Regions from separate parts of the Halobacillus sp. ACCC02827 genome, predicted to be linked through region 2. Evidence: a T-box and tRNA genes for the amino acid it is inferred to sense, from the RefSeq annotation. Region 2 holds a T-box; the other holds one or more tRNA genes.
The links. A T-box is a leader RNA that pairs with one kind of tRNA and senses whether it is charged. The one in region 2 lies ahead of tyrS (tyrosine--tRNA ligase), so its partner is inferred to be a tRNA-Tyr.

Region 1 (16,173 bases), 1.4 Mb from region 2:
AAAAGCGAAGTACAAAGTTCTCGATCCGTTCCATCGCGCCTTCTGTCGGATCCTTTCTTAAGTGGGCGGGAAGAATGCCGTCTATCCGAAGCCTTTTTTTCTTCACGTTTTATACGGTGTTTATGAATACGTGGGTATGGCAGGTGGGATTGCTGCTCGCCCTTATGGAGGCAGGCCCGGACGGGGAGCTGTGGTACAGCGGAATTCAAGGAGTATTCGGTGCAGTCGTCATTATAACCAATCTTCTCGCCCCGCTATTCATTCAGAAATGGGGGCTGCACCACTATGTAATCGGTGCAGCCGTTTGGGGAACCGGTATTTTGTATTACGGCGCTTTCTATAAACCGGAGCAGTTTGTCATTGGCACGATCCTTATCGGCATCGGTATTCCTGTTGCAAGCCTTTCCCGGGTCTATCTACTGCAGAAATACGTGCCGGAGTCCAAGATGGGAAGAGCATTCAGTACAAATGCCGTTCTACTGTATGCCGCAAATACCATTTCCCTTGCCTTCTTTGGACTGCTCTCGACTTTCCTGTCCATTCAGACACTTATGATTATAAGTGGCTGCTGTATCGTCTTTTTATGTGTGGCTTCGTGGTTAGGTAAAGGCGTGCCGTTTACGAAACTGCGTCGGCGTCTGATGATAAATACGTCTAAATAATTGATTATAAACCGCAATGCTTGAGAACCCGTGTTCCGTTGCTATCGTTAAGACGGATCGTTTCGTATGAAGCAGATCCTGCTGACTTCTGAACAAGCGGTACATCTGAAGCCATGAATAAGGAGAGACCCCGCTCTCCCGCTTAAATAGATGAGAGAGCTGGTATTTATCCATACGAGCGACTTCCGCTATATCTCCAAGCGTCCAGTTCTCGCGGTAGCCTTCCTTCAGTGCATCCATCACCCGGTTTAACGGATCAACGCTTTGTGTTAAAACTACGTCATGTCGGTGAGAGCCAAGTCCATACTTAAGCAGGAGGATTGCAAGCTGCACCATACTGTTTTCCACAAACAGGGAGCTGGAATCTCCCCCCTCCGACTTCAAAAATGACCGGACGAATGATACCCACTGATGAACGGGCTCCTGCCGATAAGGAAGAGCGGCGAATTCCGGGGATTCCGATGGGTAGCCAAGCTCTCTAGCGGTCTCCATCAAAAATTCAGGACGGATTTCTACAAGGAACTTTTCTTCATCTGCCTTCCACTGCTTATGTTTCATAGTTGGATTAAACAGGACAAACTGCTCCTTATCAATGACCAAGTCGCCCGATTCTGTCTGGTAGCAGCTCTGCCCATATGGAGAGAAGACAAACTTATAACAATCGTCTCTCCTCCAACTTCTTTCTCCCAATCCGTCGTACCTTTGAAGAAATAACCCATGCGCATTCTCTACAATCATGACAGCTCCTCCTCCGCTCCCACATTCTGTCATCATTGTATCATTCTTTATGTGGAAGAGTCTCCGGTTCGAGAAGGTTCCTCCGTCCTATTACAAGAAGTTTCTCGTAATTCCGCCTCCAGGAAACGTTCGGCATCAAGTGCCGCCATGCAGCCGGTTCCTGCCGCCGTTATGGCCTGACGGTATTTCTGATCCTGCACATCACCGCATGCGAATATTCCCGGAACATTCGTCTTTGTCGTTCCAGGCTCAACCAGCAAATACCCCTTCTCATCCATATCCAATTTTCCATGCAGGAAATCGGTGTTAGGATGGTGTCCGATCGCCACAAATATTCCGTCCGCTTCGATCATTTCCTCCTTGCCTGATTCGTTATCCTTCACTTTCATGCCGGTAATTTTGGCCCCGTCCGAGATCATCTCCACCGGTGTCTTATTCAGCGCCCATGTTACTTTTGCATTCTCTTTCGCCCGGGTCTGCATAATCTTCGATGCCCGCAGTTCTTCCCGTCGGTGAACGACTTGGACGTGATCCGCAAATTTCGTAAGAAAAGCGGCCTCTTCCATGGCGGAATCCCCCCCGCCGATAATGAGTACCTTCTTGCCTCTGAAAAAGAAACCGTCACACGTGGCACACGTACTGACCCCTCGACCGATGTTCTCTTTCTCTCCAGGAATTCCAAGCAGCTTGGCAGAAGCGCCTGTGGACACAATCAATACCTCTGTCTCCAATTCTCCTATTCCGCTCACTTGCAGCTTAAACGGCTTCTGATCCACTTCCACATTTGTAACCCATCCCTGCTGGAAAGTTGCGCCGAACCGTTCCGCCTGTTTCCTCATATGGTCCATGAGAACAGGTCCCATAATTCCATCCGGGAACCCTGGGAAATTTTCCACTTCCGTTGTCATGGTAAGCTGTCCCCCCGGCTCCGGACCTTCTATGACAAGCGGCTTCATGTTCGCTCTCGCCAAATAGACGGCAGCGGTCAACCCTGCAGGTCCTGTGCCTAATATTATTGCTTGATACGTCATGAATGCTCCCCCTCTTCTTTTCCTTTTTGTCCACGATTCCAATATGAACCTCATCAGAATTAATGTATGCATCTGAAAAGGAAAAGACCCCTCCGTCAACCGTTTATACCAATGACGAATGACCATGCATCCCGCCTCTATTTTCATATACTGGGAAGGAAGACCCGAGACTTGGAGGAGAAAAGTATGCCAAGAAAAAGAAAAGATCGCAGGATTCGAAGGCCGGGGTTTTGCGTTTTTCCAGGATACAGGTACTGCGGTCCGGGGTGCAGCGGACCGGGAGAGCCCATCAATGCCGTCGATGCCGCCTGCAGAGCGCACGATGAGTGCTACCGGATAAAAAAAGACTACTGCGCTTGTGACCGTGCATTTCTGAAACGACTAAAAAAACTTCAAACACCGGAAACGCAGGAAGGCAGACATGCTCATACCTTGTATCAATATATGAAGGTTCAGAAGACATTCACTTGTTTCTAAAGGCAGGAGCCGGAAATGTGGTCCTGTCTTTTTTTATTGCGTCTCCTCTTCACAAAATTATCAATTATAATAGAGGAAGGAGAAACGAGCCTACTTTTCAAAAAGGAAAGAAGTGCTTATAATAGAAATCAGTATGCATATTTTTGAATGATTTGGTTTCGTCAACACGAGAGGATGTATAACTCAATATGAAGTTTGAAGAAAGGTTTGATTGGCAGCTCTTCTTTATTGCTTGTTGTTTTGTCGTTGTCAGTATCGTCGCCTTATACAGCGCCCAGCAAAGTGGACAATATAATGAAAACTTTGTCCTTAAACAATTGCTGTGGTATGGACTGGGAGCTGTCGTTATCGGCTTCATGCTCCTCGCTGACCCGGAGGATTTCAAGAACATCAGCTGGTATTTATACGCATTCGGCGTGCTCCTGCTGTTTCTTCTCGTTATTGCTCCTCCATCAATCGCACCCGTGATCAAAGGACAAAAAAGCTGGTTTGTTCTTCCTGGTTTAGGATCGATGCAGCCGGCCGAGCTGATGAAGATCTTTACGATTCTTGCCCTCGGCAGAGTCGCCGTCAACCACAACCAAATACACCGTGTATCTACATTAAAAAGTGATGGTATTCTCCTGCTGAAGCTCGTTGCGACGACAGGTCTTCCATTACTGTTGATCATGCAGCAGCCCGATTTAGGGACAGGCCTTGTGTTCATCGCCATCTTGTCCGGATTTATTCTTATTTCCGGCATTCAATGGAAAATCATTCTTCCTATTTTCGGATCCATTGCTGCACTGGGAACGACGTTGATCTGGCTCGCTCTGCAGGCACCACAGATCTTGGACAAATACTTAGGAGTAAAATCATACCAGTTGGGAAGGATTTATTCCTGGTTCCAACCTACGAAATACGAAGATTCAACCGGTTACCAGCTCGTCAAAGCGATGAGGGCAATCGGTTCCGGTCAGTTGTATGGAAAGGGATTTGGAGAACGGGAAGTATATCTGCCGGAATCACAGACGGATTTCATTTTCAGTATTATTGCAGAAGAATACGGTTTTCTCGGTTCTTGTATCGTCATCATTCTGTTCTTTTTCCTGATCTACAGATTCACGACGATTGCGTTCCGCGCCAACAGCAACTATAGTTCCTACGTCATGGTCGGTATCATTGCTATGATTGCCTTTCACGTATTCCAAAACATCGGAATGAGCGTGCAGCTCCTGCCGATTACGGGTATCCCGCTTCCATTCATCAGTTATGGAGGTAGTGCCCTGCTTGGGAATCTGATTGCGCTAGGTGTTGCATTTTCCATATCGTACCACCATCGAACCTATATGTTTGGAGATTAAAAAAAGCTTCGGAAGCAAATGCTTCCGAAGCTTTTTGTTTTATTCTACTGTTACACTCTTCGCAAGGTTACGCGGTTTATCAACGTCACAATCACGGTGTAAAGCAGCATAGTAAGAAATCAGCTGCATCGGGATTACAGACACAAGTGGTGTCAGTAATTCGTGGACATGCGGGATGACGAATGCATCGCCGGATTTATCCAAGCCCTTCATACTGATAATCATGCTGTTAGCCCCACGTGCTTCTACTTCCTGAACGTTACCACGGATGGAAAGGTTCACGTTCTCCTGGGTAGCCAAAGCGATAACCGGTGTACCTTCTTCAATTAAAGCAATGGTACCGTGCTTCAACTCTCCACCTGCAAAACCTTCCGCCTGGATGTAAGAAATCTCTTTCAATTTCAAGGACCCTTCCAAGCCTACGTGGTAATCCAAACCACGGCCGATGAAGAAACAGTTACGCGTTGTCGCAAGGTAATCACGAGCTAATTCTTCCATCTTCTCTTTCTGCTCTGTCAATGCCTCCATTGTGTTAGCTACGATACCAAGCTCCTGCATCGGATCGAAATCAAGCTTCAATCCTTTCGCACGGGCAGTATCCACGGCAAGGATAGCAAGGACAGCCATTTGTGCCGTATATGCTTTCGTTGATGCAACGGCAATCTCAGGACCTGCATGTAAGTGCAGGGTATAATCCGCTTCACGGGAAAGGGTGGATCCAGGGACGTTTGTAACCGTCAACGCCGGATGACCAAGTTTCTTCGTTTGGACAAGGACAGAACGACTGTCTGCTGTTTCTCCAGATTGAGAAATGAAAATGAACAACGGTTTTTCTGATAGAAGCGGCATGTTATAGGAGAATTCACTCGCTACATGTACCTCTACCGGAATGTTGGCCAATTTCTCGATGAATTCTTTTCCAAGGAGACCGGCATGATAGCTGGTACCCGCAGCAATGATATAAATGCGGTCACACGCTTTCATTGCCCCGCGGATTTCCGGATCCAATTTGATTTCATCATTTTCGTTCTGGTATTCCTGGATGATTTTACGGATTACGAAAGGCTGCTCATCGATCTCTTTCAACATGAAGTGAGGATAAGTACCTTTTTCGATGTCTGTAGCATCCAATTCTGCTGTAAATGATTCACGGGAAACAGTAGAGCCGTCAAGCTTCTGGATTTCTACACCGCCGCGGTGAAGAATAACTGTTTCTTTATCCATCAATTCCATGAATTCATTCGTCACATGCAAAGCAGCCATGGAGTCACTGGCTACGACATTGAAGCCTTCACCAAGACCGACTAGAAGCGGGCTCTTGTTCTTCGCTACGTAAATGGTATCTTCATTCTCACGATCGATCATCGCTACTGCATAAGAACCTGTGAGCAGTTCAACCGCTTTACGGAAAGCAGCTGCTACGTCTTTCATGTCGTTATACAGCACTTCGATCAATTGTACGATGATTTCAGTATCGGTCTCACTCTTCAACTCAACATCCGTCAAGTATTCATCGCGGACTTCCACATAGTTCTCGATGACACCGTTGTGTACAATAGTAAAACGGCCGGAAGTACTTTGGTGAGGGTGTGCGTTCTCTACGCTTGGCGCACCGTGTGTCGCCCAACGCGTATGCCCGATCCCCATTGTCGCCTTCACATCTCCGTCGACTGCTTCTCTCAACGCAGCGATACGGCCTTTCACCTTCGTCACTTCCACACCATCATTATTTAAAGTAGCGATACCAGCAGAGTCATATCCGCGGTACTCAAGCTTCTCAAGACCAGTCAAAAGAATTTCCTTCGTATCTTCTTGTCCAATATATCCTACAATTCCACACATAATTGTTATCCTCCTATAAAAAGAAGAAGGGCAACGAATATGCCGTCTATAATCCAAGGGGCGATTCGCTGCCCCTCTCCCGATCATTGTTTTTTTATGATGTACTTGGTTCCCATGTGTTGTTCGAAGAGTCACCTCTACGGTTTACACGGAAACAGACGGTCGAAGTACGCAACCGGGAGGCATCCGCCGAAACATCGATGAACCTCCACCTCGTCAACTGTGTTTGCTTCGTTCGTCCTACACAGTCCTGGCGCTTTATTGTGATTCTCAACCTGACAATCCTCCTTATCTATCTCTAAATTCGGACGTCCAGGAATTGGGTATTCCCCTACTTTTTTTCAAAATTCAAGGACTTCGTTCATTTTACCTGAGAGAACATCAATTGGTCAATATAATTATTAGACCGTTACAGAAATGTAAGTTCTCTGTAATAACATATGCGCAGGCTCCACCAGTGTGAAACCTGCGCATCATTCATCTTACTCTTCCATTCCAAGTTCTTCTTTAACGACTTGGACTACTCTGTCTACATATGTTTCACATTGTTCTTCCGTCGGTGCCTCAACCATGATCCGGACAAGTGGTTCCGTACCTGAAGGCCTTACAAGTACGCGGCCGCTGTCGCCCATCTCTTCTTCTACAGCTTGAATAGCGTCTTGAATACGCGGATGGGTCTGAACACGGTTCTTGTCGATAACTCGTACGTTTTTCAATACTTGCGGGAACTGTTCCATTTCACCAGCAAGCTCAGAAAGAGGCTTGCCTGTTTCTTTCATAACGTTGACCAATTGAAGTGCAGAAAGCATTCCGTCACCGGTAGTTATATGATCAAGGAAGATGATATGACCGGATTGTTCACCTCCAAGGTTATAGCCGCCGCGACGCATCTCCTCCATGACATAACGGTCGCCTACTGCCGTCTTGTCACTCTTCATACCATTTGCTTCTACAGCTTTGTAGAAACCAAGGTTACTCATGACCGTGGATACGACAGTGGAATGGTTAAGCGTTCCATTTCCATTCATATGTTTAGCACATATGTACATGATACGGTCGCCATCTACGATATTCCCTTTCTCATCGACTGCAATCAAACGGTCACCGTCTCCATCGAAAGCAAGTCCTACATCCGCTTTCTTTTCTTTGACCAGGTCCTGAAGCAGTTCCGGATGAGTCGATCCGACACCTTCGTTAATGTTCAGACCGTCCGGGGACGAACCGATGGACGTGATGTCTGCTTCCAAGTCCGCGAACAAGTGGGACGCAAGCGAAGACGTAGCTCCGTGAGCGCAATCCAGCGCAATGTGAAGACCATCAAAATCATAGTCCACCGTCTGTTTCAAATGCTGCAGATATTTCTGTCCACCTTCAAAGTAATCATTGATTTGTCCAAGGTCCGCACCAGAAGGACGTGGGAGGTTGTCCTCTTCCGCATCTATCAATGCTTCAATTTCTTTCTCCTGGTCATCCGTCAGCTTGAAGCCGTCCGGACCGAAGAACTTGATTCCGTTATCCTGTACAGGGTTGTGAGAAGCAGAAATCATGATTCCCGCTTCCGCTTGAAGTGCCCTCGTCAAGTAAGCGACACCTGGTGTAGAAATGACACCGAGACGCATGACTTCCGCTCCAATGGAGAGTAAACCTGCCGCAAGCGCCCCTTCCAGCATTTCTCCTGAAATCCTTGTATCACGGCCGATCAACACTTTCGGCCTTTCCGCACCTTTCGTCACTACATATCCACCGTAACGCCCCAATTTAAACGCCAGCTCAGGCGTCAACTCTTTGTTGGCGACGCCGCGGACGCCGTCCGTACCAAAATATTTACCCATTTCAAGACCCCTCTTTCTATTCTTACCGATTCTTTATTTTCTACGAATTATTTTTCTTTTACTCATGCTTTCAGAGCTTCAGTCGCCCGAGTCTGTTGAAGTATCCACATCCACCTGAACTTCCAGATTCCCGGGGCTGACCTCTGTCACCCCTTCAGGTACCGGGATTTCTACTTCAACAGTATCGTCCTCTGTAATATCAGACACATCCACTGGAATGTCCGGCAGTTCTTCCATGCTGTCCAACGCCTCTTTTGAACCGGAAACGGTAACGGTCTCTGTCTCTGTCGTAACAGAATTAACCACGACACCATCCGGCGCTTCGCCCTCTGGAACGACATTCACACCGACCTCTTTCTGCCGTTTTGCAATCGGCACGGTCACATTAACTGTCGTCGGTTCGACAAGGACATTCAATTCATTTCCTTGGTTGTCATACACTTTAACAGGAGCTTCCTGATTTTCAATAGTCTCAGAAGCGTCTCCCACGTCTATAATTGCTTTAACGGAAGCGACTCTTTCCATGACGGAAGAGGCACCGGTAATGGAGACAGCAGCAGGATCGACTTCCGCTTCTCCAATTTCCAAGCCCGGGTTCATCTCACGTTCATTAATGTAATCGACATTGACCTCATAATCTTCGGTAGCCTTCTCTTCAATGGTCACTTCTATCATCTTCGGATCCAGCGTTACAGCCAACTGATTTGAAATACCGGAATGTTGAAGAGAAACTTCATGCGTACCTGGACCAAGACCGTTTAAATCTGCAAAGACAGTGAAGTTCCTCTGTCTTTCGACGGGAGCAACTGCTCCTGCAGGACCTTCCACCCTAACAGAGACTTCCTGAGGCAGGCCGCTGACTACATACTCTTCACTATCAAACCGGATCTCCAGTGGTACGTCATCCATCACTTTCATATCCGACGATGTCTGATTAAAGAAAAGAGAATCAGAATCCATGTTACTTTCGACATTGACTGTCACCCAAAGCAGCACGGCCAGAATCAACGAAATAATCCGGATAAACCAGACACTTTTCAGCCAATTATCCATTCTTTTTCCCCCTCCAGTTCCAGCTTTTCACCGCGGGGGATGAATGATCCAATTCTGTTCGTAATATCTCTTCCAGTTTGACCTGATCGAGGTCACGGTGCAGTTCACCGTTTTTGGTGCAGGATATAGCCCCTGTTTCTTCCGATACGACGATTGTAAGTGCATCGGTCACTTCAGAGATTCCCATCGCCGCGCGGTGTCTCGTTCCAAGCTCTTTGGAGATGAATGGACTCTCCGACAATGGAAGATAACAGGCAGCGGCAACGATCTCATTGCTTTTAAGTATGACCGCTCCGTCATGAAGCGGAGTGTTAGGAATAAATATGTTGGTTAACAACTCGCTCGACAAATGGCCGCCGACACGAATACCTGTCTCCACATAATCGTTCATCCCCGTGTCTCTTTCAATAGTAATCAAGGCACCAATTCTACGTTTTGCCATGTAATTACATGACTTGATAATCGCCTGCAGCGTCTTCTCCGCGTCTTCTTCTTCTGAATTATTCCGACTGAAGAAACTGCCGCGGCCGAGCTGCTCCAATGCTCTTCTCAATTCCGGCTGGAACAGTATGATTATAGCCAGGAATCCCCATGTAATTGCCTGCGACATCAACCATCTTAACGTGGTAAGCCCAAATAAATTACTCAGTAACCAGATTCCAAGGACAACGAAGATCCCTTTCAACAACTGAACAGCCTTCGTCCCCTGAATCAGCATGATTAATTTATATACAACAAACCAGACAAGGGCGATATCAACAGTAATCAGAAGGTAATCTAACACATCTAATCCCCCATCAAGCATGCCTACACTTCCTTTTATATAAGATAAAGCTTTTTAAATTTTTTCACGGTTCCCATTATATCACATAACTTTTTGCTAATATATAATCCCGTCGTGACCAGCGACTTTTCCACACCTATAAAAAACAGCATGACTGGTGTCATGCTGTCTCACTGCTCATCAGAATTAAATGAGAAAATATCTTCCACCGTTTCTTTCGTGTGGTACCAAACCCACTCATACACCTGATTGACTTCTGTCAGTTCTCCAGAGTACGCACGCAGATTATTGGAATCCAACCCGGAATCAACTTTCCCTTTCGGATTTCCCTCGAGAATGTCTCCATTGATGATTGTTACATCGCCGTTAATCTTTCCATCTATCTGCAGATCTCCATTTCGCACAACGAGGTCCCCGTCTACGGTTACTCCTTCTGGTACGATCACGGTTTGATCACGAATCTCCAAGTTCTCCTGCTTGGACACGGTTACTTGCTGATCCTGATTCCATGCCGTAAAGATCCCGCTGAACATCAGAAGGAAAAACACGGCAGCAGCCGTTAAAATAGGATGCTGCTGAAGTTTCCGCAAGTATCCTTTCCGCTTCTTCTCTTTTGGAAGGTTCGCCATGACATTCGCAGTAAACCTTGGAGGAGCAGAAACCGGTGTACTGTTCTGTATCAACGTCGTTGTCTTCTTCAATTCATGAAAGTGATGCTGACAAGCTTCGCAGCCCTGCAGATGGTCTCTCAGTCGTCGTTCATCTTCTTTATTTAATTCTCCATCCAGATACTGATGCATGAGTAGCACTGCTTCTTTATTACAACTCATTCCCTCTCAACTCCTTCACACATGTCGAAGCTTCTTACGTAACGCTTCTCTACCCCGATGGACCCTTGTCTTCACTGTTCCTACAGGAATATCCAATACTTCTGCAATTTCCTGGAGCGCCATCTCATCAAGATAACGCAGGACAATGACACTTCTATACTTCGGAGGCAGTGCAAGTATTTCTTTGTGGATGTAGGATTGAAGCTCCATAGTCTCCACCTCTTCTTCAGGCAGCGCCTGATCAGCGGCAAGCTGGGAGTACATATCCAGTCCATCCGTTCCCCTCACTTCGGCATCGAGATGGTAATCGGGTTTTTTCTTACGGATGCGGTCAATGGATAAGTTCGTAGCAATTCGATAGAGCCATGTCGAAAATTTACGGTTCTCATCAAATTTATGAATATTGGTGTAAGCACGTATGAATGCTTCCTGTGCCAAATCTTCCGCTTCATAAGAATTCCCTATCATCCTGAGACATATGTGATACACTTTGTTCTGGTAAAAAGACACGATATCTTCAAAAGCTGCCTGATCGCCCTTTTTCACCTGTTTTATTTTCTGTTTGATCATGGTTTCCATCTACTATACCTCCGCTGCATCTGCGGTCGATACCCTTTACGGATGACCTCGCCCTAAAGTTTCAAAAAAAAATACATTTTTTTGTCTAATATAAGTTTAACTTTTTTTACTATCGGTTATAAAGCTGTAAATGTAAAAAATTTAGGAGGACAAATAATGATAAAGCGTTTGACCGCTCTGACAGAGGAAATTGAAGCCTGCCGCCTGGAAATGACACGCCTTGCCCGTTCCCATCAATTAAGCTCTCCAGAGGTTGTGCGTGTCAGCGTGCAGCTCGATCATCTACTTAACGAGTATGAACTGCTCCATAATAAAAAACAGCAGCCAGCCTTAAAGAAGGCCAGCTACTGTTAAGGATAATGTATGTTACTTTAAGCTTTCACCAAATAGAGATCCCATCAACCCTACCGCTACGCTAGCGGTTTTATTTTTTTCATCTAAAATTGGGTTGACCTCCACAAACTCTGCAGACGTAATCATACTCGATTGATGCAGCATTTCCATAGCTAAGTGGCTCTCCCTGTAGCTCAACCCACCGATAACCGGAGTACCTACACCTGGTGCATCATTTGGGTCCAATCCATCCAAATCCAAACTCAAATGGACACCATCCGTACGATCCTGCAGGTATTCTATTGTTTCTTCCATCACTTTTGTCATGCCCATTCGATCCACTTCGTGCATCGTGTACACCTTGATTCCTTTTTCTTTAATTAATACACGCTCTCCTTCATCAAGGGAACGAGCTCCGATGATAACGATGTTTTCCGGCTTGATCTTAGGCTCATACCCGTGGATACCTGTCAGCTTTTCATGACCGATACCAAGACTCACTGCCAGCGGCATACCGTGAATATTTCCGGATGGGGAACTATCCGCTGTATTAAGGTCACCGTGTGCATCGTACCAGATGACACCAAGGTTCTCATAATGCTTTGCCACGCCCGCCAGTGTGCCCATCGCTATACTATGATCGCCACCCAGCACGAGTGGGAAGCGCTCCCCTTTAATTACCTCATCTACTTCCGAAGCCAAACGCTTACTTCCTTCTGTAATTTCATCTAAGTTTCTCAAGTTATCCTGTTTTACTTCTTGTTTATATGTCGGACGAGGAATCTCGATGTCCCCGAGATCTTTAATATCGTAGTTTAATTTCTCCAGCCGTTCAATCATTCCTGCGTATCGGATGGCGCTGGGTCCCATATCCACACCTCTGCGCATTTGACCAAGATCCATCGGAACACCAATAACTGAAAGTTGTTTATTCATCAAAGCTCCTCCTTTATACTCTATACCAATTGTATCCGTTTTTACAGCAATGACTCAACCAGACATCATTATGTATATATATACGCATATACCGGGTAATCAGGGGTTCCTTCTGCATGTTTACAAGTCTATCCAAGAAAAGAGGTATCCCGTTTCTCCACACAAAAAAACCTGACAATCACCTGTCAGGTTATGTATGAAATATCACGTTAGTTTACTATTTAAATGGTGGAGCCTAGCGGGATCGAACCGCTGACCTCCTGCGTGCAAAGCAGGCGCTCTCCCAGCTGAGCTAAGGCCCCTTTAAAATGGAGCGGGAGACGGGATTCGAACCCGCGACCCCCACCTTGGCAAGGTGGTGTTCTACCACTGAACTACTCCCGCAAATAAGAATGAGCCATGAAGGATTCGAACCTTCGACCCTCTGATTAAAAGTCAGATGCTCTACCAGCTGAGCTAATGGCTCATGATGTCAAAATGTGTGCTTACAATTAGTAGAGGATCTTACTATACGAAAGACACTAATTGAAAATGGCTGGGCCAGCTGGATTCGAACCAGCGCATGACGGTACCAAAAACCGTTGCCTTACCGCTTGGCTATGGCCCAATGAGTATAGAAATAGTATAAACGTTCTTCTTCATCTTATACATCATGTCTATTTAATTTCATAAAAATAAGCTGACAAATAGCTATCAGCAACTATCACACAGAAATAAAATGGTGGAGGGAGTAGGACTCGAACCTACGAACCCGATGGGAGCGGATTTACAGTCCGCCGCGTTTGGCCAACTTCGCTATCCCTCCACTAAATATTAAGTGGTGCCGGCCAGAGGACTTGAACCCCCAACCTACTGATTACAAATCAGTTGCTCTGCCAGTTGAGCTAGGCCGGCGATATAAAGTTAATGGTGGAGGATGCAGGGTTCGAACCTGCGACCCCTTGCTTGTAAGGCAAGTGCTCTCCCAGCTGAGCTAATCCTCCGAGTGGTGACCCGTACGGGATTCGAACCCGTGTTACCGCCGTGAAAGGGCGGTGTCTTAACCGCTTGACCAACGGGCCATTAAAACATTCTACAGAGCTTCCAGCCGGATTTGAACCGGCGACCCCTTCCTTACCATGGAAGTGCTCTACCACTGAGCTATGGAAGCAAGTGGCTCCAACGGTAGGATTCGAACCTACGACCGATCGGTTAACAGCCGATTGCTCTACCACTGAGCTACGTTGGAATAATTGAAAAACTTTTTCAAATAAAGCAATAAGGAAAGAGAATTGATGTGGCAGCGTCCTACTCTCACGGGGATCTACCCGACTACCATCGGCGCTGAAGAGCTTAACTGCTGTGTTCGGCATGGGAACAGGTGTGACCTCTTCGCCTTCACCACCACATCAATATTCTATTGAGGTAAACCCTCAAAACTGGATAAGGAAACATCTTTATCGAAAGAAACGTTTTTCACGCGATCTATGATCAGATAGATAAGTCATCGATCCATTAGTATCCGTCAGCTCCACGTGTCACCACGCTTCCACCTCGGACCTATCAACCTCATCGTCTCTGAGGGATCTTATTTGCTCGAAGGCAAAGGGAAATCTCATCTCAAGGGGGGCTTCATGCTTAGATGCTTTCAGCACTTATCCCGACCACACGTAGCTACCCAGCTATGCTCCTGGCGGAACAACTGGTACACCAGCGGTGTGTCCATCCCGGTCCTCTCGTACTAAGGACAGCTCCTTTCAAATTTCCAACGCCCACGACGGATAGGGACCGAACTGTCTCACGACGTTCTGAACCCAGCTCGCGTACCGCTTTAATGGGCGAACAGCCCAACCCTTGGGACCGACTACAGCCCCAGGATGCGATGAGCCGACATCGAGGTGCCAAACCTCCCCGTCGATGTGGACTCTTGGGGGAGATAAGCCTGTTATCCCCGGGGTAGCTTTTATCCGTTGAGCGACGGCCCTTCCATGCGGTACCGCCGGATCACTAAGCCCGACTTTCGTCCCTGCTCGACTTGTAGGTCTCGCAGTCAAGCTCCCTTGTGCCTTTACACTCTGCGAATGATTTCCAACCATTCTGAGGGAACCTTTGGGCGCCTCCGTTACTCTTTGGGAGGCGACCGCCCCAGTCAAACTGCCCACCTGACACTGTCTCCGGACCGGATCACGGTCCTGGGTTAGAATGTCCGTACAGCCAGGGTAGTATCCCACCAGCGCCTCCACCGAAGCTAGCGCTCCGGCTTCCAAGGCTCCTACCTATCCTGTACAAGCTGTACCAACATTCAATATCAGGCTACAGTAAAGCTCCACGGGGTCTTTCCGTCCTGTCGCGGGTAATGTGCATCTTCACACATAGTATAATTTCACCGGGTCTCTCGTTGAGACAGTGCCCAAGTCGTTGCACCTTTCGTGCGGGTCGGAACTTACCCGACAAGGAATTTCGCTACCTTAGGACCGTTATAGTTACGGCCGCCGTTTACTGGGGCTTCGGTTCAACGCTTCGCTTACGCTAACGCATCCCCTTAACCTTCCAGCACCGGGCAGGTGTCAGCCCCTATACTTCGCCTTACGGCTTCGCAGAGACCTGTGTTTTTGGTAAACAGTCGCTTGGGCCTTTTCACTGCGGCTCCTCGGCAGAGGAGCACCCCTTCTCCCGAAGTTACGGGGTCATTTTGCCGAGTTCCTTAACGAGAGTTCTCCCGCTCACCTTAGGATCCTCTCCTCGCCTACCTGTGTCGGTTTGCGGTACGGGCACCTCTTTCCTCACTAGAGGATTTTCTTGGCAGTGTGAACTCAGGAGCTTCGGTACTATAGTTCCCTCCCCATCACAGCTTGACGTTATGCCGGACGGATTTGCCTATCCGACCGTCTCACTGCTTGGACGTGCACATCCAATGGCACGCTCTCCTTATCCTCCTGCGTCCCCCCGTCGTTCAAACGGAAAGGAGGTGGTACAGGAATATCAACCTGTTGTCCATCGCCTACGCCTTTCGGCCTCGGCTTAGGTCCCGACTAACCCTGAGAGGACGAGCCTTCCTCAGGAAACCTTAGGCATTCGGTGAAAGAGATTCTCACTCTTTTTTCGCTACTCATACCGGCATTCTCACTTCTAAGCGCTCCACCAGTCCTTACGGTCTGACTTCACGGCCCTTAGAACGCTCTCCTACCATTGATCCTACGATCAATCCGCAGCTTCGGTGGTGTGTTTAGCCCCGGTACATTTTCGGCGCAGAGTCACTCGACCAGTGAGCTATTACGCACTCTTTAAATGATGGCTGCTTCTAAGCCAACATCCTGGTTGTCTAAGCAACTCCACATCCTTTTCCACTTAACACACACTTTGGGACCTTAGCTGGCGGTCTGGGCTGTTTCCCTCTCGACTATGAACCTTATCACCCACAGTCTGACTCCCAGAACAAAGTCTATGGCATTCGGAGTTTGACTGAATTCGGTAACCCGATAGGGGCCCCTCGTCCAATCAGTGCTCTACCTCCATGACTTTCTATTCTGAGGCTAGCCCTAAAGCTATTTCGGAGAGAACCAGCTATCTCCGTGTTCGATTGGCATTTCACCCCTACCCACACCTCATCCCCGCAATTTTCAACTTGCGTGGGTTCGGGCCTCCAGTCAGTGTTACCTGACCTTCACCCTGGACATGGGTAGATCACACGGTTTCGGGTCTACGACCGCATACTCACTCGCCCTATTCAGACTCGCTTTCGCTGCGGCTCCGC
Region 2 (16,173 bases):
ATACCTATTGGGACCGCGTCAAACGCACGTTCCTAGATTGACCACAGAAAAAAGAACGATCAGAAATCCCTGATCGTTCTTTTCTTATCTGATTATTTTTTTCGTCACCTTTGATACATGATCTCCCCGTCAACGACCGTCATCATTACGTTCGCGTCCGCCAACTCATGCGGTTTCAATGCGAACAGGTCTCTATCAAGAATGGTGAAATCCGCTACAAAACCCTTCGCAATCATTCCCTGACTATTTTCTTTATGAATGGCCTGGGCACTGCCCTTCGTATATAAAGAGACCGCTTCATATACAGATAGCCTTTCTTCGGTTTGATAAACCTCGTGATCATAAGTCGCGCGGCGATCCACTGCTGCTCGAATCCCAAGCAAGGGGTTGATCTCTTCAATCGGTGCATCCGAGCCGCCGGCACATTTGATTCCTGCATTAATCAAGGTCTTCCAAGCATACGAAGTCTTCATACGCAGGTTTCCAAGACGATCGATCACCCACGGAAAGTCCGAGGAAACGAAAGTCGGTTGTAAATCAAGGACGACATTCAATGACTTCATCTTCTCAATGATTGCAGCATCTAAAATTTGAGCATGGATAATCCGATCTCTTTCTCCTGTCTTCAGCGGGTTACGCGCAATAGCGTCGACTACAGCTTCCACAGCTCCGTCCCCGATAGCGTGAACGGCAACAGGCATGGACCGCTTTCTTGCTTCTGCCACCAATCCATCCAACTCTTGTTCCGAATGGATGGCTACTCCGTAATTTCCGGGATCATCTGCGTACTCTTCCTTGAGCCATGCCGTTCTGCCACCGAGAGCACCGTCTGAAAAGATCTTCAACGCACCAAGCTCCACGAAGTCTGTCCCTTTTTTAAAGCCGAGATTCTCTCCATCCACCTGTTCAATGACGCCGTGATGAATAAGCAGGTGAGCGCGGAATTTTGTTTCCTCCCCATCGATAACGTGAAGGAAAGCATCGAACGTTTTACGGAAGCCTCCGTAATAGTTCAAATCTTCACTGTGACCACCAACCAGACCATTCGCATGCATATCACTTACAGCAAGCTGTGTTGCCTTCTTTAAATATTCAGGGCTGACTGCAGGCATAGCTCCTTTAATCAGCTCCTGCGCTTGATCGTGAAAATACCCGGTCGCCTTTCCGTCCTTATCCCGGACGATGACACCCCCCTGAGGATCAGGAGTCTTGTCATCGACGCCGGCCGTATCCATGGCATACGAATTAGCAAGTAACGCATGCCTGCAAACACGCGTTAACATGATCGGGTGATCCGAAGAAACCTCATCCAGCTCGTCTCTATGTATAATTCGTTTGTCTTCCCACTGGTTTTCGTTCCAACCATCACCGATGATCCATTCTCCTGCCGGTACCTGCTCCGAGTGAAGCTTCAACGCTTGCTTCACTTCTTCCGCCGACTTCATAAATGAAAGATCAAGCCGCATTAATCTTTCCCCGTGACCGATAATATGAAGGTGGCTGTCCGTGAATCCAGGATACATAACCGCACCTTTCAAATCGTGCTCTGTCTCAATCTTGTCTTGATACGATCCATAAAGATCCTGCGTATCGCCAGCTGCAACGATAACGCCATTATGACTAATAACGGCTTCCACCCATTCGCCTTCTTGTTCCATCGTATAGATTTTCCCACCATACCAAAGTTCCATCAGATCACTCCTCCTGTTCTATTACTATCTATATCGTCCCGGAAGAAAACGAGAACTCCCCCCTTATAATAACCCCCGCTTTACAGAAGCGGGGGAAGGTGCAGAGGTCAAAATAGTTCATCGAATTCTTCCAATTCCTCATGCTTATATTGAGCTGTATCTATGACATAAGACTCGGTGAGAGCTTTATCAATATCTTCTGTGAAGTCGACATTCGATTCATAATAATTCGCCTTCTGGCGATTCGGTTTCGTCTTTGGTGCTTTCGGTACAAAGACGGTACAACAATCTTCAAATGGACGGATGGAGATATCATACGTGCCTATTTTTCGTGCAATGTCTATGATTTCGAGTTTGTCCATCGCTACGAGCGGACGAATAACAGGATAATTCGTCACCTCATTAATAGCACTCATGCTCTCCATCGTCTGACTCGCGACCTGACCAAGACTCTCTCCTGTCGTGATAGAAAGAATATTATTCTGCTCGGCCACCCTCTCACTGATCCGCATCATCATTCTACGCATGATTGTCATACTGTATCCTTGTGGCATCTCGCGTTGAATTTTCTGTTGGATAGCAGTGAAAGGAATCACATGTATCTTGATGTTTGTCCCGAATTTGGATAGTTCCTGTGCAAGTTCAATCACCTTTTGTTTAGCTCGATCACTGGTATATGGAGGGGAGTGGAAATGAATCGCGTCGATAGCTACTCCACGCTTCATCGTCAGGTACCCGGAAACCGGGCTGTCAATTCCTCCAGACAGCATCAACAAACTTTTCCCTGTCGTTCCTACAGGCAAACCTCCAGCCCCAGGATACACCTGGGCTGTAATATACGCTCCTTCATGGCGGACTTCTACTTTAATATCCACATCCGGGTCTCGCACATCCACGGTGACACCTTCTGTATTTCTTAGAATATGACCACCCAGGAGCGGATTAAGCTCCTGAGAGGGAATCGGAAAGGTCTTATCCGTCCTTTTGGATGAGATCTTGAATGTACTCGCATTTTCTGCATCTTGGAAAGCAAGGAGGACAGCTTCTTTTAACTGTTCTTCATCCTTCTCGACTTTCACGGCGAAACTTAAGCTGTGGATGCCGAAGACCTGTTGACAGGCCTGCATCACTTCCTGGGGGTCAGCACCGTTCAATAGAACATACATACGCCCCTGCGTCTTCTCTATTCTAGTCACACGAAAATCTTTCAACTTGCTGATTAAATTCCTTTGGAGCTTCTGTTCAAATGCCCGCTTGTTCTTTCCTTTTAACGCCATCTCTCCGTACCGAATCATAATCCGATCAAAGTTCATGGATGCTCACCTCATCGTTGCTTTTAATTTATCTATCGTAGTAAATAATGCTGTCAAAAACGTTTCCACTTCCTGCAATGTATTCAAATAACTTAAACTTACCCGTAAAGCCGATGTCGTCCGTTCATAATCCATGTTGCACGCTTTTAACACCGCACTAACGTCCGGCTGCTTGGAAGAACAGGCTGACTTAGTGGATATAAATATATCCTGTTCGCCGAGAGCATGGATCACTACTTCCGGCTTGAATCCCGGGATGGAAAAATTAATAATGTGTGGAGCACCATCCTCCGGGGAATTCACCTTGCAGTCATCCCTTTTGGAGAGCTCATTAACGATCTTCGTTCTCAACAAGGAAAGCCGTTCCGATTTACTGTCCCGGTCTTCCATCAACAATCTTAATGCCTTTACAAAGGATACGATTCCTGGAAGGTTCTCGGTTCCAGCCCGGAATTCCACCTCCTGACTCCCACCATGGAGGAGTGGAAAGAGAGTGACATGACTCCTCACCACAAGGGCACCGGTCCCTTTCAAACCATGGATCTTATGTCCGGAAACCGTACAAAGGTCAATCCCCCATTGCTGTATAGGCATATCTACCTTGCCCAGCCCCTGAACATGATCGACGTGGAAGAACGTTTTCGGACGATCCTTAAGCAAGGCTCCTATTTCTTTTATCGGCTGCACTGTTCCAAGCTCATTGTTCACAGACATAATACTGACTAGAATTGTATCGGACCGCAGGCTCTCTTTCAGTTCCTGCACGTTAACCTTCCCGTCCCGCCCTACATTTATATAAGTAACGTCAAAACCCAAAGATTCCAAGGAACGGAATGCTTCCAATACAGAAGGGTGTTCAACCTTCGAAGTGACCAGGTGTCTTCCACGAGCCTGGTGTTGAAGCGCTATACCTTTGACCGCCATATTGTTGCCTTCCGTGCCGCCTGAAGTGAAAACAACTTCGTTCTCCCCTATTCCCAGGAGAGAAGCGGCCTGCTTCCTGGAATGATGGAGCAGACGTTCGGTTTCACTACCAAAACGGTGGACAGAGGACGGATTAGCGTAGTATTGATCTGCTACTTTCCGATAACTATCCAATACATCCGGCAGTGGATGAGTAGTCGCGCTATTGTCTAAATAAATCATGGGAATTGACTCCTTTTTATCAAATTGCAGTCCATAATTGTACCATAATCTCAGGGTAATGAAAACCGCTGCACCGTATCATCCCATCACCACAAAATAAAAGCACCCGCTTCAGCAGGTGCTTCGTCAACTGTTATCTGCAACAGAAACTTGCAGTTCCAATGAGTTCAATACTGTATCGATACTGACCTTACCGTCTTTCTGCATATCTTCTGTCCACTCTTTCGTGAGCATCTGTTTTCCGAGGACGGTGTTGTGCTCGACCGCCTCCTCGCCGGAACTTACATACCGCCGGGCAAGCTCTTGAGAGCTGACCGCTTTATCCTTCATTTGCGGTGCATGCATGCTGTGATTGCTCGCTGTCCTATCATCTGCGCTTTCAGGCATCCAAAGATAAACAGCCAGAACACCGAACCAAACGAGGCACATTCCGGCGCCCAGTCCGGCAGCCAACCACTTCTCTTTCATAGGCTCCACATCCTAAACCATCACTTCTTCTTCCGCGTCGATTTTAGCCATTGCCTGAGGATCGACCTCTTTCACTGCTCTCGCAGCCTCGTTCAAAGCTTCTTCGTAATGATACGTTCGGAACTTCTCTTCCGCTTCCAGCAGCTTGGCAGCGAGGAGCGGGTATTTGCTTCTGTAGCGGTTGCCGTATTGAATCACACGTTCAGCCAATGCAGCTTTCTCCATCACCGACTCGGCATCTTCATTTAATCGTTCTGTCATCTGGACTGCCTCCTCCAGCTTCTCAAGAACGAGCGGCATATCCAACGGCTGTTGTTCAAGATTCAGAAAGACCTCATCGATCTTCTCACTTGCAGCCTTCATATCTGCATAAATAGACGTCGGTATTCCAGGTATATTGCTCCGCTTCAAGCGTCGATGTGTCTCCAGGAGCAGATCTTCCATCCTGCCGAGTTTCTGCTTCGCCTCACGTTCATCTTTACGAAGCGTTTGGACCCGTTCATCAAAGGATTCATGCTGCTCTTTCAACTCCTTCAACTGCTCCTGAACCTGCTTCAACTCATCACGAAGTTCAACGAAAGCTGTTTCCCCGTCATCCCTCTTATAATCAATGCTCATCATCTTCTTAGCAAGCTGACTAAAAGCATGCTTCAGCCCGCGATATGTTTCCGTATCTCCATCTTCCAGCTGGTAAGTTGTCTGCATCTCATCCAGCTCATTTTCGGTGGAAACGATGACTCGTTCTAGGTCTTCCAGCTGATTTTTAAGGGGAAGGAACTGCTTCTCTACATGATGATGTGCTACCGCTTCACTTTCCAAAAGCTGATACATCTCTTGAATTCTTGATTCTATCTCTACAACCGTTTCTTCTACACCTGACTGGTCTGCTTGCTCCATTTTCACTAACTTGTCCGCGAGAAGGCTCTCATAGTCGTGGACTTCCGGGAGAAAATCGAAATGTTCAATTCGATATCCATCGGCTTTCATATCTTCCATTCCACTCTTCAATTCTTTCAACTGCCCCGGAAGTTCCGTCTTTACCTTCTTAAAACGATCCGGGAAGGATTCAACATCTTCCTGAAGTGCGGAAATCTCTTCACGCGCACTTTGCACGAGAGCGTTTGCCTCCAAATAATTCCCTTGTTCCGTTAAACGCTCGAACTCAGCTAATTTTTCTTTAAGAGCATCGACACGCTCTTCAAAGATCCGTACAGCCTTTCCGTACTGGTGCCTGTTTTGAATCAGGATTTTCGTCAGCTCTTTTAATTCCGGTTCAATCGCTTCAATCTCCTGCCTGCTCTGTTTCTCTGAGTCAAGGAGATTTTCCAGTTCCTGCAGCATACCGTCGATATCTTCCTCGACAGAGATCAGCTTCCTCTCCGTCTGCTGAATGGTCGTTTTCACTTTTCTGTACCGATAGCGGTCAGCAGCTTCCTCGGCATCAAAAAGGTCTTCTTCCAAGCTTGGCAGTTCTACGGTGAGGATCCGATCCCAGCGCTCGCGCCACGCTTCGAACTTCTCCTGCGTTTCACCGGAGAGGTTCAAGTTCTTAACCTTGGATAACTCTTCGCTCACTCGACGGTTCATGATTTCCATCTTCCAACTCTCCAGGCGATCTACTTCATCATAGACTCTTTTCCGCCAGATCATCCCTATGATGAAAAATGCCACTAGTAGTAATATAGCCCCTATGACGAACTTCATAAATAGCCTCCTTACCCTGACTGTACAACGGATTAATTACGTTCCGATATATGTTTTTATTGTTTATAATGATACCATGTAAATCAACTTTTTGGCTAAATTATTTCAAAAATATCTACTTATTGACAAAAAATTCTATCACAAAGGAGAAACCACTTATGAAAGATGGACATATTCACTCCCCTTACTGCCCTCACGGTACATCTGACAGCTTAAAAATGTACGTGGAGCAGGCAATCGAACTAGGCTATCAATCCATGACATTCACGGAACACGCCCCTCTCCCCGCTACCTTCCAGGATCCTGTTCCGGAAAAAGACAGCGGTATGAAATTGGAAGATTTAGAGGCCTATTTACATGCGGTTGATGTAGTGAAAAATGAATACAGTGGAGATATACTGGTGCAAAAGGGGCTGGAAATCGATTATATAAAAGGGCATGAGTCAGAAACGACAGCTCTGCTGGATACGTACGGGCCTTCTCTCGATGACAGCATATTATCCGTCCACTTCCTCAAAGGCAGTCAAGGCTGGTACTGTATTGATTACAGTCCGGAAATGTTTCAAGAAGCCGTTAAGGACTTTGGAGATCTCCAACAGCTGTATGCGGCATACAACCAGCGTTTGATTGATTCTGTAAGGGCTGATTTAGGGCCATGGAAGCCCGGACGAATCGGTCATATGACGTTGGTGAAAAAGTTTCAGGAGCTGTATCCCGCCCCTGAAGGATGGGAAACTCTGTCTTCCCACGTTCTACATGTTGTTAAAGATTGCGCCATGACGCTTGACTATAACGGCGCCGGGTTGAAAAAGGCCCATTGCAAAGAGACCTATCCGCCGGTGGAGATCGCAAGAAAGGCCTATGCTATGGGAATACCTCTTATATATGGATCTGACGCACACCAAGCCACTGCTCTCGGCCAGGGACTGTCGGACATTTCAACCCAGCTTCTTACACGTTAGAGATCATCTGGACGGACTTACGTTCTTCCATAAGCTCACTATACACACGGACGAAGTGGTCGATAGAAGCTTCTGTAATGAACGGGTCTTTAAACTCCTGCGGCATCATAAAGGGAGCATTTAATAAACCCTTCCACTGAAGGAGGCAGATTTTTTCCTTAAAAGTGATGCCCATTTGTGAGCTCTTGCTGAATAAAAGCTGGCTGAACAAATGATTTTCCTTCGCAAGATACGTCACAAGCATCTCCCGTGCAAATACAGTATTCAACGATAATTCTCTGTACAGCAAACAAGATAGTTGATAATGGGATTGCTTATAATGTAGAATTTTTTTCACTAATTCATTCATGTTATTCTCAGCAGCAGAGGGCTGCTCGCTTTCCAGCATTTCCAAGTAAGGTTCGAAATAACTGACGGCGAGAGATTCAAACAGACCTTGTTTACTTTTGAAGTAATAATGGATTAACGAGACATTGACATCGGCCGCCTTGGCTATATCGCGTACAGAGGTGCCATGGAAACCGTTGCTGTAGAAAAGACGGCAGGCGACATCTAAGACTTTGTCACGAGTTACATTCTGTCGGTTCATTGCTTTTCCCCCTCTGGGAATAAATTCTCCACCTTTGTGGTTATTCCTGCCGGTAATCGTGCACCAAATCCCGACAGATCGCTCCTTGATTTTGTCGAATCTATTGAATATGGAGGTAATATTGTGTTTCAAACATCTATGTACACTGGAACGAAGCAGGAAAATTATGATCTATTAAACAAACAATTAAAAGCATTAATTGAGGATGAATCCGACGCAATTGCCAACTTAGCCAATGCTTCTTCTCTTCTCAACCAATTCCTTGAGGATGTGAACTGGGTTGGATTTTACCTGTGGAAAGAGGACCAACTTGTATTAGGGCCGTTCCAAGGCCTTCCTGCCTGTGTCAGAATTCCGGCGGCCAAAGGGGTCTGCGGGACTGCTGTATCCGAAGGCAAAGTGCAGCGAATCGCTGACGTCCATGCTTTCCCTGGTCATATCGCTTGTGATGCCGCCTCCCGTTCTGAGATCGTTGTTCCTATTTACAAAGATGGGGAGGTCTATGGGGTCCTTGATATAGACAGCCCGTCTGAAGACAGATTTGATGAAGTGGACGAAGAGAAGTTAACAAACTTTGTTGAAACACTTCAACAGTTCCTTTAATGAATAAGAAGAAAAGCCGCCGTAACAGGCGGCTTTTCTTTGTATTATGGTTGGATATGCTGATGAATGATCACGTTTTTCCCCATTTCCTTCCCCTTATACAAAGCAGCATCGGCTACTTGGACTAACTGCTTCTGCCCAGGAGCTTGACCGCTTTTCTTCCACGAAGCAATTCCGCACGAAACCGTCACGGATGGACGCGTATGCTCTTCCACTTCCACTCTGATCGTTTCTGCATAATCATAGGCTTCCTGAGCAGTCAAATCCGGAACATACAAAGCCAACTCTTCTCCGCCCCATCTGGCAGCCACACCGACGTCAGCTGTGCAGCGCTTAATGATCCTCGCCACTTGACAGATCACCTCATCCCCGATCTGATGGCCGTAGGTATCGTTAACCGCTTTAAAATCGTCAATGTCAAATAAAAGGAAGTGTCCGCTGTCATCCTTCTCTATATGTGCTGCTACTTTTTGGTCCAAGTGGATTCTTGAACTTAATTTCGTTAAATAATCCGTAACGACCGTCTGCTCCAGTTCTTCCCGAAGAATAGAATTCGCAAAAGCTAGTGTGGAATGATGGACAAGCGATTTCAACAGTTTGAACGACTCGAAAGAAAATATACATGGTTCCCTGTGCATGACGACGGCGAGCCCGCTGATGTGATCATGGTCTGTCATCGGAACAGCCATTACTGATCGGAAATCTGAGGAAATGGGGGTGTTCATCGTTGTTACATCACTGATGAATAAAGGACCACTCTCTTCCACTATGACACGTTCGACTTCCTCAAGGAAATCCTGCGGGTCATTCATGGTAAAATAGCTGGAACTGCCCTCAAGCACCTGATAGCCTCCCCCTTCAAGGAAAGTAGCAAATCCCACTTCATCCGCCTGGAAAGAGGATTCAATTTCTTCTGATATATAAGAGATTTTCTCATTCAATCGGATATTGGAATTCAATTTTTTGGAGGTGGCGTTGATTAATTTCAAGTCATTATTCAGCTTACGGGACTGTTGATAAAGCTTCGCATTCTCCAGAGCGTTCCCTGCCGTATTTGCAATCAATAAAAAGAATTCAATGTCTTTCTTTGGAAAATACAGATAGTCAGGAGCTGCTACCTGCAGCACTCCATACACCCCCTGCTTGCCCTTCAGGGGAGCATAAAGAAAAGAACGTCCCTCCTGCAGCCGGTCTTCTATTTGAAGTTCGCCAGTCAGATACGCCTGCGTGCTTGCCTCTGAACCGGCTTCCTTATCGTAACGCAGTTCCTGTACGGGAAGGTCGGACTTGGTCGTATAATCCTGGGAAAGCAGCAGGTTATAAGAGAATTCCGGATATACTTTACGCAGGGTAGCGACAATCTCACTGAGAACTCCGTCCGTATCAATGGAAGAATGAAAATGGGAGGTTACTTTATACAGCAGTTCGTATTTACAACGTTCTTCATAAACCTCATAGTAATCCTCGACCTGCTTCAGGCATTTCAGTACCTCTCCGGACAACCGCTCTTCCCGTTTCCGTTCCGGCATTCCAGCCCCCCGCACTCCGATTACGATAAAACCATGGAGGTGATCTTCTGTTTGCAAAGGAATGATGGAGAAGGAAAACTCCGGTTCGGATACAACCCATTCCGCAAGAAATTCCCTGGATTTCATTTGCCCGTCCTCATCTTCCACCTCTTCCTTGGAAAAATCCGTTCGTATCGCAAGCGGCTCTGCATTCGGTTCTACATGAAGGCGATAACGGCCTTTCCAGTCATCCCAATAATAAATTGCTCCATAATCCGCACGCAAAAATCGTTTCATCTCTCCAGCCATTGCCTGGACAAACCGCTCAAAGGTTTTGGTTTTACCAGCAACGGCCATTTGAAACAACCGGCTCTGCAACGGAATCAATTGATCATCCAACTGTGAATCAATTATCATTTAAGTTCACCTTACTTCCTCCGAATGTATTAGTTATATTTTACCACTACTTTTATCACAATAAATAGTTTGAGTGCGCAAATTTCAAATGTTTTCCTATCCTCGCATAAATCTCTCCTCATACGGTCCGAAATTCAGCGATATCCTCTTGACTTCCTGTCGAAATAAAATTATAATGGTCGTTGTGTAAAATAAATGGCAGCCTATGTGAACCGTCATTGTTATCATTTTGTTCCTCTACTACGAGGTGCATCGCGTAACTCTCTGCTGCTGGGGCGAAGGTGCATGAAAACATAATGAGCAGTGGAACGAGGGACACACTGTTTTTATTTTATGCAAAATAAAATAAAAAAGGAGGAAATTCCTATGGCACGATATACAGGTCCAACCTGGAAAAAATCACGTCGCTATGGCATTTCTTTAAGCGGAACTGGTAAGGAGCTAGAAAAGCGCCCTTACGCTCCTGGACAACACGGCCCAAACCAACGTAGAAAAATATCTGAATACGGTCTTCAACTTCAAGAGAAGCAGAAGCTTCGTTTCATGTACGGCTTGACTGAGCGTCAATTCCGCCGCATGTTCGAAGAGGCTGGTAACATGAAAGGGATCCACGGTGAAAACTTCATGATCCTTCTTGAATCCCGTTTAGATAACCTTGTGTACCGTCTCGGTCTTGCTCGTACACGCAACCAAGCGCGTCAGCTTGTAACTCACGGTCACGTTGTTGTTGATGGTGGTCGCGTTGATATCCCATCTTACCGCGTAGCTCCTGGTCAAGTGATCACACTTCGCGAAAAATCTCAAAAGCTTAACGTTGTCGAAGAGGCTATCGAAGTGAACAACTTCGTACCAGAATATCTTACTTTCGACGCGGACAAGCGTGAAGGAACTTACACTCGCTTCCCTGAGCGTTCTGAGCTTCCTTCTGAAATCAACGAAGCACTTATCGTTGAATTCTACTCCCGTTAATAGATTAACGGATACCAAAAAGAGCAGCACCGGATTTCCGGCGCTGCTCTTTTTTATACCCTAAACTCCCCGCCTTTTAATGAAAAAAACTCCCGACCTGACGGCCGGGAGTTTCATCATTTATCCTTCGAAACGGATTAAGAAATATTTCTTCTTCCCGCGGCGGATAATCGTAAATTTGTCTTCGATACGATCCGCTTCCCCGATCGCATGCTTCAAATCCTGGTTACGCTCTCCATTGATATAAATCGCACCGTTACCGATATCTTCACGTGCCTGACGCTTGGAAGAAGCGATGCCCGCATCCACAAGCAAATCAAGAAGCTGCGGATCTTTAACCTCAGAAGTGTAGGCAGGTACATCCTTGAATCCCTGCTCGATTTCTGTACCAGTCAACGCTTTGATATCTCCGCTGAACAAAGCTTCGGTAATACGCTCCGCCTGCTTCAATGCCTCTTCGTCATGGACGAGCTTCGTCACTTCTTCTGCTAGGCGCCGCTGTGCCGTGCGCTTCTCCGGGTGCTCCTGCACTTCTTTCTCCAGTTCTGCAATTTCATCCATAGACAGGAAAGTGAAAGATTTCAAGAAACGGATTACATCGCGATCATCACTGTTGATCCAGAACTGGTAAAACTCGTAAGGGCTCGTTTTCTTCGGATCCAGCCAAACAGCTCCACCAGCCGTCTTCCCGAACTTCGTCCCGTCCGCCTTTGTCATCAGCGGAATCGTCAATCCGTAAGCTTCTATCTCCTTCTCTCCGGCAGCCGTACGACGGAGCAGTTCCAATCCTGCAGTAATGTTGCCCCACTGATCGCTGCCTCCGACCTGTAATGTGACATTCTCTTTCTCATGAAGCACTTTAAAGTCAAGAGATTGCAGTATCATGTAGGTGAACTCCGTGAAACTGATGCCGTTTTCGATTCTGGACTCTACGGAATCTTTGGCAAGCATGTAGTTGATTCCGAAATGCTTCCCTGTGTCACGAAGGAAATCAATAATGGAAATTTGAGCAAGCCATTCATGATTGTTGCGAGCAACAGCTGCGTTCTCCCCTTCATCAAAGTTAAGAATCTTCGCAAGCTGATTTTTAATAGATTCGCTGTAACCGAGAACGACTTCCTCACTGTTCAATTGACGCTCGGTCGAACGGCCGCTCGGGTCTCCGATCATACCTGTCCCCCCACCGACAAGAGCGATTGGGCGGTGTCCCGCCTGCTGGAATCGCTTCAGCGTCAAGATCGGAAGCAGGTGACCGATATGAAGAGAATCAGCTGTCGGGTCAAACCCGGTGTACAACGTCACCTGTTTCTCTTCCAAATGCTTTTTCAAACCTTCTTCATCCGTAATCTGATTGATCAGTCCACGGTTTTGTAAATCCTGTAACAAATCCATAGTGTCTCCTCCATTCTCCTACTGTGGCTGCGTGGGGCGCTTACGTCGGAAAACACAAAAAAGACCTCTCCCCAAAAAAGGGACGAGGTCTTATCGCGGTACCACCCTTGTTGCACAACAACAGCTGTGCCACTTGTATCCATAACGGCTGTTCACCGTCTCCTGATTCACACCAGGAGATGCTCCGGATCGTAATTCAACAAACAAGTATGCACTGACTTCCACCGACCGTCAGCTCTCTGCAGCAGGGACTTGCTGTTTACTTCAATCGTTCCACGCGCTTCTATTCAACTATGTTCTCTATTTTTATCATATCGTCATGAAAAATGCAACTGCACCTTCGAGCGAATGATGTCCTAAGATGACGGGGTGTGTTATAATATGGGTGGATTTTTTAGGAGGTATTATTATGTCTGATAACCCAAAGAAAGGTCGAAATAGAAAGAGTTTCCGTACCCTGTGGGAAGAAGGAGCCATCCAGAAGAAGACCAGGATCACTTATGATGTCGTTTGGAACGTCATCCTGTTCTTCATCATCATCGGTGTCGTCGGCTTATTCTTCGCAGGAGGCGTCGGTGCCGGATATTTCGCTTCTCTCGTCAAAGACGAGCCGTTGAGAAGCAAGGCCGACATGACGGATACGATTTATAACTATGCCGAAACCTCGACGATGTTTTTCAACGATGAGTCGGAAATCGGTGATGTCAGCTCCGATTTGTATAGAGAAGAAGTCTCCCTCGATCAAGTCAGCGATCATTTGAAGAACGCGATCATTGCAACAGAGGACGAAAACTTCAACCTACATAAAGGAGTTGTCCCAAAATCTGTCATGCGCGCGATCGTCCAGGAAGTGACTAATTCCTCTGTCAAAACCGGAGGAAGTACATTGACCCAGCAGCTTGTGAAAAACCAGATCCTGACGAACGAAGTTTCCTTCGAGCGGAAAGCAAAGGAAATGGTACTCGCTCTGCGCCTGGAGAAATTTATGAATAAGGACGACATCCTGGAGGCCTATCTGAACATTGTCCCGTTCGGAAGAAATGCAAACGGGCAGAACATCGCGGGCATCCAGACAGCTGCTCAAGGTATATTCGGCATTAACGCGGATGAACTGTCGCTCGCCCAGTCCGCTTATATTGCCGGGATGCCGCAATCCCCTTTCGCGTATACACCGTTTTATAATGATGGATCGATTAAAGAAGAAGAGCTGCTTCAACCCGGCATCAACCGGATGCATGAAGTGCTCGAGCGGATGCTTGACGGTGGATATATCACCAAAGAGGAATACGACAAGGCGATGGCTTTCGAAATAAGTGGGGAGACGTTGACCGAACCTAAGACGACAGCCAACAGCGCCTATCCTGCCATCAACCAGGAAATTCAGAAACGGGCAAAAGAGAAAATTAAAGATTATCTGTTGAAACAGAACGGCCATACAGAGAAAGATTTGAAGGAAGACGAAGCACTTGCCCAGGAATATGAAGAGCTTGCGGAACGCGAGCTGAGCTCGGGCGGGTATAAGATTCATACGACGATTGACAAAGAAGTCTATGAATCTATGCAAAAAGTACGGGATGCATACACAAAATCCAATTGGCCATGGGGAAAAAAGACGGTCTATAACGAAAAAGGAGAGCCGTACAAGATAGACAGCCCTTTACAGCTCGGAAGCATCATCATCGAAAATTCAACCGGGAAGATTTACGGCTTCATCGGCGGCTATGATTTCGATGAGAACCCTTATAACCACGCCACCCAGGCACGGAGATCGAACGGTAGTACGATGAAACCTCTTCTTGTTTATGGTCCAAGTTTCGACACGGGAGCCGCCCAGCCCGGCTCCGTCATTGCCGATGTACCATACACCTATAGAGATCAGCCGGGTAAAGAGGTACGGAACTTCTCCCGTGGGCATAAAGGCTTTGTTTCAGCAAGGTATGCACTTGCCCAGTCTTATAACGTACCAGCTGTCAAGCAATACAACGAAATAAGAAATATAAACCCGGTGAAGAATTACTTAGATAAAATGGGTATGAAAGAGCACTTGGCTGAAGGAGACTACAGAAACGAGTCCATGGCCCTTGGTGGACTTACACATGGAATCACCGTCGAAGACAACGTCAACGCCTATGCCACGTTCGGGAACATGGGTAAATTCGTAGATGCCTATATGATCGAAAAAATAGAGAAAAAAGACGGCGACGTCATTTATCAGCATAAGAAGCAGGAAACCGACGTCTTCAGCCCGCAGGCCGCTTACCTGACGATCGACGTCATGCGCGATGTCCTCGACTACGGTACCGGATCACGCGTCAAAGGATTGATACAGAACCGTGGCGTTGACTGGGCCGGTAAAACGGGTACTTCCCAGGCGACAAAAGACTCGTGGTTTGTCGCGACCAATCCGAACGTAACCGTGGGCATGTGGACAGGATTTGCTGAAGGCAACATGCAGGGGATGAATTACAACCAGCGGACGCAAGGATTATGGGCCGACGTCGTCAACGCCGCTTCGGAAGTCGATCCGGAGCTGATGATTCCGAAAGATAACTTCCAAAGCCCGGGCGGACTTGTAACGAGATCCTATTGCGCAACATCTGGGCTTCTCACCTCTGATCTTTGTTCTTCCGTCGGACTCGCTGCCTCTGATCTTTATGATGCAGACTACGCACCGACGAAAACAGACGACAGCCTCGTGAGCGGCAATTTCGTCCGCGTGAAAGGCAATTTGGTTCAAGCTGGACCGAATACTCCAAAAGAGTTCATTCTTGACGGCGGCGGAGTCACACTCAGCCCGGAATTTTTGAAGGAGAATGGATACACAAGCCCTGCCGTATTACGGGCATTGATTCCGAATAACGCCAAATGGAACAAAGTCGGGCTTCCGTCTTCCGATGCCATCGGTTCGACGAAATCCTCGATTGATAACGACGGGAAGGCGCCAAGTGCGCCCGGGTCCGTTTCCGTAAGTGGATCAACCCTGAACTGGCAGGCTTCCGGAAGCAGCGATGTCGTGGGGTACCGTGTTTACACGGCTGCCTCCCCCGGCGGATCCTTTTCTCTCATCGGAAGCACAGCTTCCACCTCCTATAAATTTTCCGGAGACGGCGTCTACGCCGTGAAGGCAGTGGATTATTTCGGACAAGAGTCCTCCCTATCTTCTCCGGTAACCGTTGGAAACCCCGGCGCGGAACCAGAGCCGGAGCCGAAGCAGGAAACCGAAGAGAGTGAACCGCAGAACGAAGAACCTGCTGAGCAGGAAGAGAATGATTCATCCGAAGAATCACCGGCAGAAGCAGATACGGAGAACACGGAAGAAGCTGCTGCGGACGAAGAAATACAAGAAGAAACAGAAGATGCTCCTCCAGAAGAGAATCAGGAGGAAGAGACACCGGAAGAATAAGGATATGG

Region 1: it encodes a tRNA-Tyr, which carries the amino acid that the T-box ahead of tyrS (tyrosine--tRNA ligase) is inferred to sense. The anticodon was not compared.

The regions. Positions count from the first base shown of each region.
Region 1 covers NZ_CP128168.1:180,557-196,729, reverse strand. The annotation lists gene QRD89_RS01160 (MFS transporter) at 1-662, shown strand, start outside; gene QRD89_RS01155 (helix-turn-helix transcriptional regulator) at 600-1,400, opposite strand; gene trxB (thioredoxin-disulfide reductase) at 1,448-2,431, opposite strand; gene QRD89_RS01145 (phospholipase) at 2,498-2,908, shown strand; gene QRD89_RS01140 (FtsW/RodA/SpoVE family cell cycle protein) at 3,097-4,251, shown strand; gene glmS (glutamine--fructose-6-phosphate transaminase (isomerizing)) at 4,291-6,093, opposite strand; gene glmM (phosphoglucosamine mutase) at 6,576-7,925, opposite strand; gene QRD89_RS01125 (CdaR family protein) at 8,004-8,978, opposite strand; gene cdaA (diadenylate cyclase CdaA) at 8,971-9,783, opposite strand; gene QRD89_RS01115 (anti-sigma factor family protein) at 9,933-10,592, opposite strand; gene sigW (RNA polymerase sigma factor SigW) at 10,608-11,171, opposite strand; gene QRD89_RS01105 (aspartyl-phosphate phosphatase Spo0E family protein) at 11,328-11,525, shown strand; gene rocF (arginase) at 11,538-12,440, opposite strand; tRNA gene QRD89_RS01095 (tRNA-Ala) at 12,667-12,742, opposite strand; tRNA gene QRD89_RS01090 (tRNA-Gly) at 12,750-12,824, opposite strand; tRNA gene QRD89_RS01085 (tRNA-Lys) at 12,834-12,906, opposite strand; tRNA gene QRD89_RS01080 (tRNA-Gln) at 12,973-13,047, opposite strand; tRNA gene QRD89_RS01075 (tRNA-Tyr) at 13,160-13,245, opposite strand; tRNA gene QRD89_RS01070 (tRNA-Thr) at 13,259-13,334, opposite strand; tRNA gene QRD89_RS01065 (tRNA-Val) at 13,348-13,423, opposite strand; tRNA gene QRD89_RS01060 (tRNA-Glu) at 13,427-13,501, opposite strand; tRNA gene QRD89_RS01055 (tRNA-Thr) at 13,519-13,590, opposite strand; tRNA gene QRD89_RS01050 (tRNA-Asn) at 13,594-13,668, opposite strand; rRNA gene rrf (5S ribosomal RNA) at 13,715-13,828, opposite strand; rRNA gene QRD89_RS01040 (23S ribosomal RNA) at 13,915-16,173, opposite strand, start outside.
Region 2 covers NZ_CP128168.1:2,464,203-2,480,375, forward strand. The annotation lists gene QRD89_RS13095 (NAD kinase) at 1-41, shown strand, start outside; gene QRD89_RS13100 (amidohydrolase) at 105-1,691, opposite strand; gene thiI (tRNA uracil 4-sulfurtransferase ThiI) at 1,799-3,004, opposite strand; gene QRD89_RS13110 (cysteine desulfurase family protein) at 3,011-4,150, opposite strand; gene QRD89_RS13115 (hypothetical protein) at 4,277-4,618, opposite strand; gene ezrA (septation ring formation regulator EzrA) at 4,631-6,322, opposite strand; gene hisJ (histidinol-phosphatase HisJ) at 6,481-7,284, shown strand; gene refZ (forespore capture DNA-binding protein RefZ) at 7,274-7,873, opposite strand; gene msrC (free L-methionine (R)-S-oxide reductase MsrC) at 7,997-8,476, shown strand; gene QRD89_RS13140 (sensor domain-containing diguanylate cyclase) at 8,521-10,401, opposite strand; gene rpsD (30S ribosomal protein S4) at 10,768-11,370, shown strand; gene tyrS (tyrosine--tRNA ligase) at 11,491-12,762, opposite strand; T-box leader at 12,838-13,047, opposite strand; gene QRD89_RS13155 (transglycosylase domain-containing protein) at 13,172-16,165, shown strand.